DNA from 3 places in the Vibrio ponticus genome. Region 1 is predicted to be linked to each of the others. Evidence: riboswitches for the same ligand, from Rfam matches in the RefSeq annotation. Region 1 holds a riboswitch; each other region holds the start of a gene.
The links. Region 1 has a riboswitch for cyclic di-GMP ahead of GZN30_RS03745 (hypothetical protein). Riboswitches for the same ligand answer to the same signal wherever they lie in the genome.

Region 1 (5,720 bases):
TAAGTTCAATTGCACTTTTTTTATTATCTACACAAGTTATTCTGGACATATTAAAAAGTCGCTACGCTTTTAAAAAATCCGTTCAAATAGATGCCATTTTTTCTAGTTACTTATACAAATCTCTGCCTATTTCTACTGGCAATAATTTACCTAGTCAAAATGATGTAAGAGAAATTAAGTCTTTTGTCGTATCGCCATCATTTTCAAGTGCATTCGATATTGTTTGGACACCAATATTTATCTTGGTTATGTTTGCTCTTCATCCAGTGATCGGCGCACTCTGCCTAGGCGCGATCATTTTAGTCGGTGGTTTTTCGCTCTATTCATTCAAAAGCAAACAAAAGCAACATCAACAACTTCAAGCGAGTCTCATCGCCTGCCGCAAAGCAAATGATGAATCACAAACACAACAAGAAAGTTATCGAAGTCAACACCTGATTAGTGGGTTAACACAGCAGTATCAACATATCACCGCAGAAAGGATCTGGCATGAACAGCAACTGGGGTTGAATTCCGCTACCTTAACCTCTTATGCAAAGTTTATCCGCTTTACTTTACAGATGGCGATCATGGCAGTCAGTGCCTTATTGGTCGTCAATAATGAAATGTCAGCGGGTGGGATTATTGCAGCATCAATCTTGATGTCACGCGCTCTGCAACCCTATGAGCAACTTACGTCGACTTTACAAGGATGGCGAACTGCCTATGACGCAGATCGTCGTTTACAACGCCACTTTGCAGCTCAAACGCCTGACCAAGATCTAGGAACCGAGTTTGACCAAATCGATGGTAGATTACATATCGATAACCTTACCTGGTATACACCTAACTCCACCGTCCCATTACTAAAAAACTTACGCCTGAAACTAGAAGCCGGCAATCATCTACTTGTTATGGGGGCAACAGGTAATGGCAAAACCGCTTTGTGTAAGCTTGTTGCCGGGATTTATGCCCCTACATCGGGGTCAATAAAGATTGATGGTGCGAGCATCACCCAATGGATGCCAGAACAACTCCAACATACCATCGGTTACCTACCGCAAAAAGTTGAGTTCGCCACAGGTTCAATTAAACAAAACATTGCTCATTTTGATCCGCATATGTCTGATCAGCAAGTGATTAGCGCCGCACGGAAAATAGGTATACACGAAGCAATTATCAGTTTAGCTGATGGCTACAACACCATCATTTGCGCCAATACGAATCACATCGCAATGGGACTGCACCATGGTATTGGCTTAGCTAGGGCGATCTATTACCAACCTAAAGTGTTAATTCTCGACGAGCCGACGGCTCACCTTGATGCGGAAAAAATGCACTGCTTTAAACGGTTATTAGAGCATCTCAAACAGCAGCAAGTCTCTGTGATTATGGCTTCCCACCAAAAAGAGCTTATCAATCATGTTGATTGGGTCGTTGAACTCAACAATGGGCAAATAACCTCTGCACAAAAAGCAGAAAAAATCACTCGAGTTCAGAATGTGCAAAAGGTGGTCGCCAATGCCTAACCTAAACTTTCATCAAATCCAACACAACCAAATCTCTTATCAAGACGGTCGAGAGCTAAATTTTCAAGCATCGAGAGGTGTGAAGCTAACCTTATTAGTGGTGCTATTGATGTTAGTCGGTTTTGTCGCTTGGGCTTCAATGGCGAAATTGTCTAGCGCCGCGATAGCGCGAGGGATGGTGATCGTCGAGTCCAAGAAAAAGCCGGTTCAACACCTTGAAGGCGGGATAGTAAAAGCGATTCACGTCACTGATGGTCAAAATGTCGAACAAGGTGAGCTTCTTATCACGCTCGATTCGACCAAAGCACAAGCACGCTATCAAGGCTTAAAATCTCAGTGGCAGAGCGATCTCGCGCGCCTAAACCGTTTACAAACCGAACTTAACGAACAAGAGAGCATTGCATTTGATCCTCGCCTCCTCGAACTAGAACAGGATACTCACGTCCATTCTATCCTTGCCACCCAAACCAAACTGTTTAGTAAGCGCCGAGCACTGCAAGCGGGCGAAAAGAAACTGCTCAAAGAAAAAGTCGCGCAAGCCCGAAATGATCTGCAAGGGTTACGACAACAATATCAAGCGGATAAACAAAACCTCGCTTATCTCAACCAGCAAGTCGATATGCATGAAAAGTTGCTTATCACGGGCAACACTTCGCGATCCAAACTACTGGATTTGAAGCGAGAACATTCCAATTTAAACAGTGATTTAGCCGAACTGATTACTAAGATCAATCGTGCGATTCGCGCGATAACTGAAGCAGAGTTGCAAGATCAAAATGCTGAATATCACTATGCCAAACAACTTGGTGAAGAAATTCAGCAACTAGAAAAGATGATCAATGAAACCAGCGAAGCCATGTTTGAAGCGCAGCAAATCCTAGATCGTGTTGAAATTCGTTCACCTCAAACTGGAGTCGTGGTGGGCATGTCCATATTTTCGCCGCAATCTATTATTGCTCCGGGCGAAACCGTCATGGAAATCGTACCTCAACAAGACAACCTCATAATCGAAGCGATGCTCAAACCTGAAGATATCGATAGCGTTTATGAAGGGCTGGATACTCAAGTTCGGCTCACTGCCTATAACTTTCGCCGCACACCACCTATTCGTGGGCAACTGATCCATATCTCAGCCGACACGATTGTTGACCAAGCGAATGGCGAAGCCGCCTATCTAGCAAAAATCAAACTTGAACAAGCCGATTTACAACAACTGGACAGCGTTAGCCTCTACCCCGGCATGCCAGCGGAAGTCATGATTCTACTCAGTGAGCAGACGCCACTTGATTACATTCTAAGCCCACTTTCCGTGAGTGCTTATCGAGCGATGAGAGAAATTTAAGGGCGATAGATGAATCCCCTGCCCTTATTCAATGCCAAAGGGATTCAAACACAATAACAATTGAGTAAAGCCAAACTTACTGTGAAGTAAGGACGGAAAGCTTCAGGTCTCACAGGAATGAGATAGCTGAGCCGCCTCACATTAATCATCAGATTGATAGAGGAAACATTCATGACGAGTAATCAATCCACAACTCGAAACGAAGCATTAACAGCCACGATTGCCGCTGAACTTTCAGGAACCCGCGATGCCACCCCTGTTTTTACCGCTGGTGACGACGAAATACACGGTTCAAGTGCCACCGATCTGATTAATGGTGGACCAGGTAATGACACAATAATCGCGGGCGATGAGATTGATTTCATCAACGCAGGAAGTGGCGATGATTTGGTCTTAGCTGGGGAAGGGAATGACGTTGTCATCGGCGATAACTTTGCTACTGGTTTTAGTGTTGACCCGACAACAGGCGAAGTTACGCTAGATTTCAGTGATTCGGTTGTTAACGATTTGAGTAAAGCTCAGGTCTTTAATCCTGATGGTACAGAAGCGGTGTTGTATCGCAAGAACTCTGCCTATGGCGTTAAAGGGAACTCCGAATCAGGTGACAACGGACAAATTGGCTATAGCTTTGTAGAAAATGATCCTGCTGGTGACCGTGCAGGTGCATCCGAAGTTTTATCGATTAGCGTTGATGAACATAGTTATGCAGCTCAAGTAACGATTGACCGTTTATATGCCAATGAAGGTCGCATCGAGGACGCCGGTAAAACGCAAATAAATGAAGTCGGAGTCTGGACTCTATTACGTGATGGCGTGGTAGTTCAACATGGTTACTTCAGCGCTCATAGTTTTGATCAAGCAACACTAGACGCTTACGGTTTAGATCCCGCAACTGACAATCTTAAAGTGTTAGAAGGTGGAAATGGCTACTCCAACGGAACCTTCACCATCGACCCAACAGAAACTGGATTTGTTGCTTTTGATGAAATCCAATTTTCAGCAGCGATCGGGCATTACTCCAATAGCCGTGGTGGTCTAGATTCGAGTGACTTCTTAGTTAAAGAGGTAAAAACGCTCGAACTTGGTTCCGATTCCACAGTGAGCAACAAAGACTTTCTATTGGGTGAAAACGGCGATGATGTACTTCTAGGCGTTGATGACAACGATTTTCTCTTCGGTGACAATCAATACGATTTTAATATCGCCACTGAAGTTGACCTTGCGTCTGCTCGAGTGTTTAATCCCAACGACCCAAGCGCGACTTTAAGCCGCAAAAATGACACGGTTGGTGTTTCGGGTAATGAAGAAACTGGATCATCAGAGCAATTAGGCTTCAGTTTTGACTCTGCAACAGAAGAAGGTCAATCTGAATCAATCACTTACTCATTTGGTGAGCCGCAAGGTGCTGCTAGATTAACCGTTGATCGTCTGTATTCCAACGAAGCAAGCAATGGTGCCAACGAAGTCGGAAAATGGACCGTCTATAGCGATGGTGTTCAAGTTGCATCCGGCTACTTTACCAGTACCGATATTGATCCAAATACCCTCTCAGAACATGGTCTATCACTCGCTGATAACATCAAAGTTCTGCAAGGCACTGACAACAAGAGCGGTCACTTTGACATCACTTTACAAGACACGCATGGTCTAAGCTTTGATACACTCGAATTGTCTGCAGCTGAAGGGGTATATAACTTTGACAGCAGTGGCGCTCTTGATTCAAGTGATTACTTCATTAAAGAGATCAAAACGATCGATTTCGACTCTACTCTAGCGACTCAAGAAGGCGATGATTGGCTAGATGGCGGAAAAGGTGATGATTTTCTTATTGGCGGTTACGGCAAAGATGTGGTGATTGGGGGCTCTGGCGATGATGTATTGTATGGGGATTACGCTCCAGCAACAGCACTGACTCAAGGCAAAGCAGAAGCGCTAGATGAAAGTGTCGCAATGAACCCAGACGGCTCTTTGGGCAAACTCGTCACCTCTGGCGGTAGCTACGGTATCCTTGGTAACGACGAGAGCGGTGTGTCAAAACAAATCGGATACAGTTTTGAAGATAACGGCGCTGTGGGTGATGTCCAAGGCTTATCGGAGACTCTATGTGTATTTGTCGATCAGCATACTGTTGCTGCTGACATTTCAGTCGATCGCCTATTTAAAGATGAAGCATTCGACGGCACAAACGAAGTGGGTTTCTGGAAAGTTTTGGATCAAGGTGTCGAAGTTGCTCGTGGTTACTTTACTGTTGGCGAATTCGATGCCAATACCTTAGCTACGTTTGGCATTAATCCCGAAGTCGACAACGTTAAAATTCTCGAAAATGGTAACGGCGTATCAAATGGCAGCTTGTCGATCTCTCCGGCAGACATCGGCACTGCAACATTTGATGAAATTCAACTCTCAGCCGCTCCTGGCGTGTTCGATATTACAGCGTCTACTGCTAGCGCAGACTCAAGCGATTTCTTAGTCGAGTCTGTCGTCACTTATCAAAATGACGACCTACTGGTCGGTGGTTTAGGCGATGATATTCTCGATGGCGGATGGGGTCTGGACGTTGTCAGCGGTGGTGAAGGTAATGACACCATTTACGATAACGGTAACGACTTTATTGACGGTGGCGAAGGCTTCGATGTGGTGATCACGGCTAACTCACCACATGCCGTAGAGTTAGAGTTAACCAGTGACTCTAAAATCCAAAATGTTGAAGCTCTAGTTGGCTCGCATCAAGTGGATAGCCTGCTATTAGATATCGATTCGGTGGCAGAAAATACCGATGAACTGTTTGTAGCCGATATTGAAGCGCTTGAGTACAGCTCAGCCAACTTCTCATTTAGCGGCTCTGAAGTGGTTGATGTCGCAACGGCTGA
Region 2 (5,720 bases), 570 kb from region 1:
GATTCTTGCGCTGCTTGCGCTGGTTGCCACTGCTGCAGGGTTTATTGATGCCATGGCTGGTGGCGGCGGCTTATTAACGTTACCCGCGTTACTGGCAGCAGGCGTGCCTCCTACTCAAGCGCTCGCCACCAATAAACTGCAAAGCTCATTTGGCAGCTTTTCTGCCAGTTGGTACTTTGTGCGCAATGGCATTGTTAATCTAAAAGAGATGCGCCTGGCAATTGCTTGCACCTTTATTGGTTCAGCGATTGGCGCCGAAGCGGTGCAATATATAGATGCAGGGGTGCTTACAAGTCTTATTCCTTTGCTGCTGATTGCGATTTCTCTCTACTTTTTACTCGCCCCAACCACTAAACCTGAACAGGGAGAGAGTAAGTTACCAGAAGCCGCATTTGCACTCTGTGTCGGCGGTGGGGTGGGTTTTTATGACGGCTTTTTTGGTCCAGGTACAGGGTCTATCTTTACCGTCTGTTTTGTCGCGATTGCGCAGTTTTCTCTGGTGGAGGCAACCGCACGTACCAAAGTCTTGAACTTCACCTCTAATATTGCTGCGCTGCTGTTCTTTATTTTAGCGGGCTTGCCAATTTGGGAGTTGGGTTTAGTGATGGCGGTCGGTGGCTTTATTGGCGCGCAACTTGGTGCGCGCGTTGTGGTGACCAAAGGTCAGCGCTGGATAAGACCGCTTGTGATCACGATGTCGATGCTGATGGCAACGAAATTACTTTGGGAACAGCACCAACAATGGTTGCAATCAATTTTCTGATACGTTGATTGCGATAGGTGGCAGGGCGCAGGCAGATATTGATTGGTCGAGACAGTGACTGCAGTTGGTTAAAGTGATGGCAGTACTGCGCGTCAATCTGCAACGTATTGATCACCGAGAGTGGTACCAATGCTGGCGCGATACCGGAGAGTGCCAGTTGAGCTGCTGCAGCGTAAGAGTCCATCTGCATGATAGGCTTAATGTTGAGCTGAGTTAAGATGCCGTATTGGTAAGTATTGGCAGGGTTACTCAAATCGTTGGTGATGATGGTTTGTGGTAATTCAGCCAACGGTTGTTTGGCGACGATATAAAACGGTTCATCAAAGAGGGCAAAAGTCATCAACTGGTGTTGAGAGGGCAGGTAGCCAGCACAGATGCCAAGATGGGCTTTGCCGGATTGGACATGTTCGATAATGCGCGGAGTATGGTTGGTCGTCAGGGTCAAATAAGGATCTTGTGCAAAGTAGCCACCGAGAATTGGCGAAAGAAAGCCCGCTACTAACGTTTCCGAGCAATCAAGCCGAATTTGGCTATGTTCCACCATGTTTTGCTGTTCATAGATCAGCCCTCTTAACTCATTGAAGGTCGGACCGATGTTGTCGATCAGCGTTAACGCTTCGCTGGTGAGCTGGACATTCCTACCATCCGGTACAATCAGCTTTTTACCCAGTTTTTTCTCTAAATTGGAAATGCGTTTACTCACTGCCGATTGACTAATATAGAGCAGGCTACCTGTGCGACTCATGGTTTTCGCTTTGCTCAGCGTGATCAGCGTTTCAATACCTTCTAACAACATATCCATTAATGACCAAGTGGAATGAGTGTTTCAATCTACCGCATTTACTGATCACTTGCATAGAAAAACGGCACTCAAGTTGAGTGCCGTAATCGTGTTATTTATCAATCTGCGATGGAAGCAGAACGACAACAAATGCTGCCTAGCATTAGTTCACTTTGTCCCAAGCCATTGTCCAGTGAGAACCGGTTGCTGGAGTGTAGTGAGTGGCGTTTTCTGTCCATTGTGAGCAGTAACCCGAGTATGGGAATGGCTTACATTGGTAGATCTGACCATCGCTTGCCAATACTTTTGTGCCTGCGGTGTAGCTCTTCACATTTTCAGGGAAGATAAAATCGTAGTCGCCTGCTGGTGGCGGTGTTGGCGCGTTAACCAAGTGGAAATCGTAGTTTACTTGATCAACAAGGTTACCTGCCTGATCTTTAATGCGGCTGACTAAAATGTGATGACCTGGCTCTGCTTTCGACAATGTCAGTGAAACTGGCAGATATTGACCATCGCTTAGTTGACCAGTCCAGCTCGCTAGTGCTGCACGACCATGGTTGTAGACGGTAAGTTCTACGTCAATGTCGCCTTCAGCGGCTAGAGTGAGATTAAGCTCTGTTGCTTGTTCGGTAATGGTGTACTCAGACTCAAGACCTTCAATGGTCAAAGCGTACTCTGGTTCTGGCGTTTCAATTTGGTAGCCAATTTCAACACGCTCCAAACTGCTACCCGCTTGCAGGTAAACAGGGTTGCTACCGTATGCTGGGGTAAATTTATCTTCGCGGTATTGACCAGCTTTGATCGCCGTTTGCTCTTGGTTGATCTTGGTCGCTAGGGCATGTGACCAGTTTTTCGCTTGAGTTAAGCTTTGCTCGCTGATGGTGAGCTCAGTGCGATAAGCGACATTTTCACCGCTGTTATCGAATACGCGCGTAAAGACTTTATCGCCGAGGTTAAGATCCATGGTTGGGTTGATTTGACCTGCTTGGTTCCACTCAGGCACAACCGGACCTTGACCATCAAATTTAACGTCAATCACGTTGTAAAAAGCGGCAGCTGTATCGCCCACATCCCAAACGGCTAAGATTACATGGTAACCTTCGCGCTCAGGTACATTACACTCGTGGCTAACTTGTTTTGGTGGCTGCACCATGTTGCCTTCAATCACACAGAATGGATTGAGATCAAAAGAGTCGCGGGACAGAACTTGGTTTGAGTTCCAGTCAGTTTTAGTGATGTAGTATTTCCAATCACGAGTGACGTGGTTAGCAGTAAACGTCCACTCAAAGCTTTGCATACCAGCAGTAATCGGGCGTTTTACCCAGCGATCGGCAGTCTGCTCATCAAGCGCCGTTGCCAGTGCAGATTGTGCGCTAGCAATTTTGCCATCTGCTGGACCTGCTTCAGGGAAACCTTCAGGACCTTCAACACTTTGTGGTTCGTATTGAATCGCACCACAGTTGGTGTTTTTTTCATTGGTGTCAGCGGTTGGGTATTTACACAGCGCTGCGCGGCTGCCAGCGATACCACCGTCGAATTCAGAAACGTAGCCGTGAGCTGCTACTTGACCACTTAGCGCAGTTAGAGCAAGCGCTAGTAGAGTTTTATTTGGCAGTGATTTCATCACATGCTCCTTTATAAGGTTGACTAAAAGCTTCACCTCGGCGCATGCGAAAGCCTGTTTATCAAGAGATTTGATAAACATCCACAACACTTGAACTGGGTTGAACAAGTGGCGACCCCGCTATCATTGATGACCAGCATCTTTAGACCGGAAGCTTTGCGTCCCATTTTTTCAAATGGTTTGCCGAAAGTTGAGCAAAGGAATGTAGCTTAAATTTATCAGGCGCAACTATGAGTTTGAGTGGTTTGTGGAACAAAAATCCCAACTCGACAAAAGTTAACTGATAGATGTGTAACTACATGTTATTCAGATGGTTTTGTTTTTTTTATCGCCGTTCTGAATGGTTTTTCATCACTTTTTGAGCGATGAAAAGAAGAAAAGCAGGCTGGCGCCTGCTTTTCGAATTTAGTGTCTAATTTTTTAGTGCCGAGTGGCAATAGAAATTATAGAGACTCAGTAAAAGTACGAGCGATAACGTCGCGTTGTTGCTCTGGAGTTAGAGAGTTGAAACGCACAGCGTAGCCAGATACACGGATAGTTAGCTGTGGGTAGTTCTCTGGGTGAGCAACTGCGTCTTCTAGAGTTTCACGACGTAGTACGTTTACGTTTAGGTGTTGACCACCTTCGATCTTTGGTGCAGCTTCGATTGCAACTTCACGGCTCTCGTACTCACCTAGGTCGCTGATAGCAACAACTTGGTCAGCTTCGTAGCCAGCAGATGCAGCAACACAACGTGCTTCGTTCTTTTCGCTATCTAGTAGCCAGATAGAGTTTAGTAGATCGTCGTTAGCTGCTTTAGTAATTTGAATACCTTGAATCATCACTCTCTCCTATTCCACAATGTTGTGGTTTTTAATGGTGTTAATTTTCAATTATTTGTTGAGCTAGGTAATATATAGCGAATATCCATTATATTAATATTGATTTAGGTCAAATTACAACTAAAAACCTTAATTTTTTGAAGGTGATTTTATTGAGTTAAATCAATAAACCCTTTAAAAACTGCCAATTACAATTTATTTTATAATTTAAAAAATAGTTAAAAGCTCATTTTGTTGTAAATTTACTACAAAATGGAGTGTTTGATGGTGATAAATTGCGCTAACTATCTGTATTTAGGTAGCCAAACTGAAAGAGTAAAGTGGTTAAATGACAATGAGATCAAACTCACAAATTAAGTATATTGGTGCTCACGTATCGGCAGCGGGTGGTGTTGACCAAGCGCCGATGCGAGCACGTGAGATCGGTGCCAATGCATTTGCACTGTTCACAAAAAATCAGCGTCAGTGGGTGGCAAAGCCACTGGAAGCAAAAACCATCAGTGCATTTAAAGCCAATTGCAAAATGTTGGGCTTTTCTGCTGACCAAATTCTTCCCCACGACTCTTACTTGATTAACTTAGGCGCCCCAGAAGAAGAGAAACTGGAAAAATCTCGCGCTGCTTTTATTGATGAGATGGCGCGTTGTCAGCAACTGGGTTTAACTCTGTTGAACTTCCATCCGGGTAGCCACCTCAATAAAATCTCTGAACAGGAGTGCCTAGCGAAGATTGCCGAATCGATTAACCTTGCTCATCAAGCGGTGCCAGATGTGATTGCTGTGATTGAGAATACCGCGGGGCAGGGCTCTAACTTAGGTTGGAAGTTTGAGCATCTAGCGCAGATTATTGAACAGGTAGAAGATAAATCACGCGTTGGTGTCTGTATTGATACTTGTCATACCTTCGCCGCGGGTTATGATCTCTCAAGCAAAGAAGCGTGCGAGGCGACATTTGCCGAGTTTGACCGTGTTGTCGGTATGCATTATTTGCGTGCAATGCACATCAATGATTCAAAATCTGCGTTAGGCAGTAAGGTCGATAGGCACCATGCGCTCGGCAAAGGTGAGATTGGTTGGGATTGCTTTGAGTATATCGCTAAAGATCCACGCTTTGATGGTATCCCGTTGATCTTAGAGACAATCGAACCTGACATTTGGCAGCAAGAAATTAATCAGTTGCGAGCATTTCACCGCCAAGCACTCGCTGATTGATATGTCTGACTAGTCATTTAGTTAAAAGTGGCACTAATCTTTCATTAATAAGCTCATTACACCGCAATGCGTTTACTAATAAAGAAGGTGCCGCTATGAATACCTACTCGCCAACTACTCGCACTTATCCTGCTCGTATGCCTGTTCCCAATCGACACATTCATGGGCAAGGGCATTATCGAACCCCTCAGCGAAATCTGAAGCATCAACACCAATAACCTAACTCTTGTTCCTTCACGAGTTTTTCTTACAATAAAGCGCAAGAAATCTTCCAATATTAAAGAAGGAACAGATCATGACCTCAACGCTTACTTGGCATGACGTGATTGGTAGTGAAAAGCAGCAAGACTATTTTCAGCAAACCCTGAGTTATGTTGAACAAGAGCGTGCCAGTGGAAAGACCGTTTTTCCACCAGAAGCGGATGTGTTCAATGCATTTAGCGCGACTGAATTTGAGCAGGTTAAAGTCGTGATCCTTGGTCAAGACCCTTATCACGGACCGAATCAGGCACATGGGTTGT
Region 3 (5,720 bases), 150 kb from region 1:
AGTTAAGCCACAAGAAACCTATGTTAGGCTGCTTATCCTTTGGTAACATCAAACGTAATTTTTAACCGCAATGAGTACTGGTTTGTTATTTCATAAAACCTATTTACACCCAACAAGTTCTGAATGGGTTGTGTTTGTCCACGGTGCTGGCGGTAGCTCATCGATTTGGTTCAAGCAAATTAAAGCATACAAACAGCACTTCAACTTACTGCTGATTGACTTACGTGGTCACGGCAAGTCGAGCCAACTGCTTAAAGACCTTATTTCTAATCGCTATACCTTCAAAGAAGTGACGCTGGATATTCTCCAAGTACTCGATCATTTGAAGATTCAGTCGGCGCACTTTGTGGGTATGTCGTTAGGCACCATCATAGTACGCAATCTGGCAGAGCTCGCGACTGAGCGTGTAAAATCAATGGTGCTGGGTGGGGCGGTAACCCGTCTCAATACTCGCTCACAGTTCTTAGTCACGGTTGGCAACGCTTTCAAGCATGTTGTGCCATATATGTGGTTGTATAGCTTATTTGCTTACATCGTGATGCCGCAAAAAACTCAAAAGCAATCTCGCCACCTGTTTATCCGCGAGGCGAAAAAGCTTTGTCAGCAAGAATTTAAACGTTGGTTTAGATTAGCGTCTGATGTGAATCCCTTAATGCGCTATTTTAAGGAAAGAGAGTTACCTATCCCTACGCTGTATCTGATGGGGGATAGAGACTATATGTTTATCAAACCGGTAAAAGAGATGGTCGCGGTGCACCAGCAAAGCCAGCTATTGGAAATCGCCAATTGTGGTCATGTTTGCAATATCGAAAGACCAGACGAATTTAACCAGCACTCGATTCGCTTCATCCAGCAACAAATTGGTTAAGCCTCAACCAAGGATTCTCCGCACTGCCAACACAGGGCGAATTGACCTTCATTGATTTCTCCACATTCAGGGCATTGCCAAGATGCCTCTGTGTGTGGTTGCTCAAACTGCTCAATTAACTGTTTGGCTTCCGCGCTCTTGTCTTGATCTAATAACCAGACATGGGGCGCACTTGCCTCACCAAACGGCACTTCACCTTGTAGACCAAAGATACCTTCGCCTCTTACTTCACAAGCGATATTGTACGAGCGTAGAAGCTCACACACGATGTGAGCTTGTGGAGGGTTAGTCGCACTATAGATTTTCACCTTTATCTCCGTGTCAGGCTAATTAGGGCGGTTATGCTTGGCTCTGAGATTGAGGCTGACCTCTAAATTTGTTCATTGCCCATTTAGCAATGATTGGGAATAAGCCAAGCAGTGCAAAGGAGACCAGCACCGAAGGTGACACGATTCCTGACAAACTATCGATTTGCGCTAATTGTGTCCCTGCATTTAAGTACACTGCCGTACCCGGCAACATGCCAATTTGACTGACCAAATAAAAACGGGCGGTCGTGATTGGAGTTAGCCCCATTAATAAATTGATTAAGAAGAACGGAAAGACTGGAATTAGGCGCAACGAAAACAAATAGAATGCGCCATCTTTGGCAACGCCTTGGTTGATGGCAGTGAGTTTATCGCCAAACTTACCTTGTACCCAATCACGCAGTAGAAAACGGCTGCTGAGGAAGGCGAGGGTAGCGCCTAGAGTGCTGGCAAATGAGACCAGCAGCAAGCTCGTCCAGAAACCAAATAGAGCCGCCCCAAGGAGGGTGACGACAGCCGCTCCTGGAATTGAAAAGGCAGTAATCGCGACATAGGCGGCAAAGTATGTGATGGCGGCAACAGCGAAATTCTGATCAATGAAAGAGCCTAGGGCTGCTTGCTGGGCTTTCGCGTTTTCTAACGTTAACTGATCGCCAAACTGAGTGATCAATAGGGCAATCAGTGCAATCAATGCAATGCCAATAATCAGTTTCTTATTCATCTTTGCTCTCCTTTAACCCTTCTCTACGCCCTTGAGTTAATTTAGTTCATTTATCGGGTAATTTGTTCCTATTGTTTAATAAGAACCTCAAAGCAAAGAAAAACTTTCATAAAAAAAGCCAGCAGTTGCTGACTTTTTTACTCTACTGTAGTCGAGAGAGCAGTTCTTCTCGACGAGTCTGGGGAACCACAGACCAATGTGTGCCTTTTATCGCGCCTTCTAATGACCAGAGGAGCTCTAAACTGACGTCGCTGCTGTGAGTGTCTCGAATCGCCTTATACGCTTCTACAGAGCCTGCTTCTTCGAGTTGTTCGACATTGTCGATGCCTGCTTTTTTCAGCATACGCTCTGTTGCTAGGCGCAGGTTTGGCAAATCTTTAATACGAGTCGGCTTGGTTTCGGCTTGAACCGACTTCTCTTGCTGCGCTTGAGTGTGAGCTTCACGTCCGATCTGCAGTGTTTTTTCACTGTCGTTGTACCACTCTTCGCTAAGAGCGAAGTACTTGGTTACTACCGGGAAGCCACGTTTCTGATATACGTATGGTTCGAAGCCTTGTAATTTAAATTGTGCAGCTAGAGCACTGTCTGCGCGAATATGAAGCTTATTATGTACCACTAGTGCAAACATTGTTTCGTCTGCAAAGATCCCAAACCCACCAAACATAGATCGAGATTTAATACGACCTAGCGGCTCAAATAGCCTCATTGAGTCTTTAAGAATTGGTTTATCCATTCAGTACTTTCTCGGTGTATGTGTATGTCAATACGCCACCAAATCAGGTCCGAGAGAATAGCAGTTGTGCAGGAAATAGGAGAGTAATCCGTTAACGTGCGCATTTCTACCATCGGCAACCCCGCTACCATACATATTGTCGATGACAATGATGTTTAGGCCGGTGGCTTTGCGTCCCAGCTTTTCAGTCTGGTTTGCCCTGTGCGTGACTTAATTTGCTTTGCTAAAGATTGTTTACTTAGCAGCTAAGTATCTTATTACTATGAAATAGTTGTGAATCTAATGCAAGAATTAAGTTGAATAGAAAAGACAATAGCTGACAGTTTAACCATCAGCTATTGATATAAATGCGAGTTACTTCAAAGTACTATGCTCGGACATTTGCCAGCGTATTGCTCGGTACTCTGATTTAGTTGATTTTCGCAACGGTAGAGCGATCAACGATTTCTGGGTGCATTTCAAACACACGTTTTTCGTGCTCTTTGTCCTTAATGCGCTCAAGTAAGATTTCAAATGCGTTTTTACCCACACGACGCTTAGGTTGGTGAACCGTGGTTAGCGGTGGTGAGAAGTACTCTGCTAGTTCAATGTTGTCGTAACCAATCACTGACATATCTTCAGGGATACGAATGCCTTTTTGCTGTAGGCGGCTCATTAAGCCTAGTGCCATCGTATCGTTGAAACAGAAAATTGCCGTTGGGCGTTTGTCCATCGCAACAATCTTGTCAGCCGCTAACACAGCAGTGTCACACTCGAAGTTACCTTCTAAAATCCAGTCTTCATCAACCGTCAGGTTCGCTTCGCCCATTGCGCGCTTAAAGCCTTGAATACGCTCTTGGCAAACTGCTTTTTCAAAGTGACCACTCAAACAAGCGATATCTTTATGACCATGGTCGATAAGGAATTTGGTTGCTAGGTAGCCACCTTCTTCTGCGTTATCGATAATCTTGTCGGTTTGAGAGCTCTCTGGACCCCAGTCCATGACCACTTTAGGAATGTCTTTATGGCGATCTAGCATCTCGCTCAGTTCTTCAGTTAGGTCAGAACACATTACTAAAATGCCGTCGACACGCTTTTCTGCAAGCATGCGAATGTAGTCACGTTGCTTCTCGTAAATACCGCCGGTATTACAAAGGATCAACGTGTAACCTTGACGGTAGCAGTAGCTCTCTACGCCATCAATGACTTCAGAGAAGAAAAGGTTCGTTGATTGAGTCACCAACATACCAATCGTACGTGTGGTATTACATTTTAAGCTACGAGCCACCGCACTTGGTGCGTAGTTTAGCTCTTTTACTGCTTCCATAACGCGTTCTTGAGTCGCTTCTGCAACAAAACGCGTTTTGTTAATTACGTGTGAGACTGTCGTAGTTGATACGCCAGCGAGGCGAGCAACGTCTTTAATAGTGGCCATAAGGTATGATCCTATTTATAGCTGCCACATGGCTATTCACATTTTTGAATAAAACTGGCAGAAAGTAATAGAAATACAAAAACCGCTTTTTTACAGCGGTTTGTACTTGATTCGTATTTTTTTATCGTTTGCGGCTTCGATTTTAGACCGCATCGTCGCCAGTAGCAAACGAAAAACCCATTCATTGTTGACGAATGAGTGTTTTAGCTCTCTTCACCCACTAGGTAGTTGCAGTCCAATTCTAAGAAAGCAACCAGCAGTGACGCCACAGAAGAGTAGAAACCGAATGAATCTAAAGTTTGGCTTTTCGCGGCAAACTTAGGCACCCAGTTTAAAATGTGCTGACGAATAAACGCTTCTTGCTCTAGCAGTGCATCGTTGAGATGACGCTCTTGTTCAAGTTCGTTAGAACGAATGATCATGTTACCAAGCAAATCGAGCTCAATGGCAATGTGATCAGCAGGCTCGTTCAAATCTTGGTTAACGGCTACGCCATGCTTAGTCAGCAGGGCATCCATCTCGTTTGCTGGTTCGTCATGCAGCAAACCAGTCGTGCCAACGTACATAGACGCATAAGGCAGTGCTGATTCTTTGTCTGACTTCAAGAACAAGTCGCAAAAGTCAGCGGCAAGTTCAAGCTGACCATCTTCACGGTCAATCTGACGATTTAACGCATCAACAAGGCGGTCAACCGCAGGTTTTAGCGTTGGGTTTTCACCCAGACCGGCAAGAAAGCCTCGAATAGCAGGGCTTTGATATTGCTCAAGTTCTGCTTCTGTTAGCTCTTTAGCGAACAGACTAGAAAACCACCAGTAAATCTCTGCACGTTTTTCATTAAACGCTTTTAATTCTTGCATCTCGCAATGCTCCAAGTTTCAGTACTATTAATATTTTAGCGAACAAAAATGAATAGCGATAACACATGTTGTGATTAAATGAGTCAAAAAATGGCAAAAGATTAACAACTGCGCTAGTTTTGTCTTGAATCAATAAAAAATCATCTTTCTAGATTTTAATATAACAAATACTAGAAATGTTACGATTTATGAATAGAATACACTTGAAATTAATTCCCAATGTAAATTAAGTGGTTTAGATGAGCTATCACGTATTAGTAGTAGAAGATGATGCGGTCACTCGCAGTAAGCTAGTTGGCTACTTTCAAAATGAAGGTTACACAGTCAGCGAAGCTGAAAGCGGCGAGCAGATGCGCGACACCCTACAAAATCATTCGATCGACTTAGTTATGTTAGACATTAACCTTCCTGGTGAAGACGGTCTGATGTTAACTCGCGAACTGCGTAGTCAATCGGACATTGGAATTATCCTGGTAACAGGACGCACGGATAGCATTGATAAAATCGTTGGTCTAGAAATGGGCGCAGACGATTATGTGACAAAACCGTTCGAACTTCGTGAATTGTTAGTGCGCGTGAAAAACCTATTGTGGCGCATCTCTGCGGCACGTAACGCGGGCACTATGGTTGATCAGAAGAATGACGCAAATATTGTTCGCTTTGGCGAATGGATGTTTGACATTCAACGTCGCGCGTTAAGCCGCAACGGTGAGCCAGTAAAACTGACTAAAGCAGAATACGAGTTGTTGGTAGCGCTTTCTTCGTACCCGAACCAAGTACTAAGCCGTGAACGTATTTTGAATATGATTAGTCATCGTG

Region 2: it holds a riboswitch for cyclic di-GMP, as region 1 does, so the genes downstream of both, gbpA (N-acetylglucosamine-binding protein GbpA) here and GZN30_RS03745 (hypothetical protein) in region 1, are expected to answer to the same signal.
Region 3: it holds a riboswitch for cyclic di-GMP, as region 1 does, so the genes downstream of both, GZN30_RS03115 (TfoX/Sxy family DNA transformation protein) here and GZN30_RS03745 (hypothetical protein) in region 1, are expected to answer to the same signal.

What each region holds. Positions count from the first base shown of each region.
Region 1 is NZ_AP019657.1:842,242-847,961, reverse strand. Features, by position in the region: gene GZN30_RS03755 (type I secretion system permease/ATPase) at 1-1,508, shown strand, start outside; gene GZN30_RS03750 (HlyD family type I secretion periplasmic adaptor subunit) at 1,501-2,850, shown strand; cyclic di-GMP riboswitch class I at 2,910-2,989, shown strand; gene GZN30_RS03745 (hypothetical protein) at 3,022-5,720, shown strand, end outside.
Region 2 is NZ_AP019657.1:272,450-278,169, forward strand. Features, by position in the region: gene GZN30_RS01230 (TSUP family transporter) at 1-763, shown strand, start outside; gene GZN30_RS01235 (LysR family transcriptional regulator) at 690-1,559, opposite strand; gene gbpA (N-acetylglucosamine-binding protein GbpA) at 1,708-3,168, opposite strand; cyclic di-GMP riboswitch class I at 3,276-3,363, opposite strand; gene grcA (autonomous glycyl radical cofactor GrcA) at 3,612-3,989, opposite strand; gene nfo (deoxyribonuclease IV) at 4,318-5,199, shown strand; gene ung (uracil-DNA glycosylase) at 5,495-5,720, shown strand, end outside.
Region 3 is NZ_AP019657.1:693,888-699,607, forward strand. Features, by position in the region: gene GZN30_RS03100 (alpha/beta fold hydrolase) at 71-868, shown strand; gene GZN30_RS03105 (putative signal transducing protein) at 865-1,176, opposite strand; gene GZN30_RS03110 (TVP38/TMEM64 family protein) at 1,208-1,897, opposite strand; gene GZN30_RS03115 (TfoX/Sxy family DNA transformation protein) at 2,040-2,630, opposite strand; cyclic di-GMP riboswitch class I at 2,742-2,839, opposite strand; gene purR (HTH-type transcriptional repressor PurR) at 3,040-4,044, opposite strand; gene torD (molecular chaperone TorD) at 4,248-4,901, opposite strand; gene torR (two-component system response regulator TorR) at 5,141-5,720, shown strand, end outside.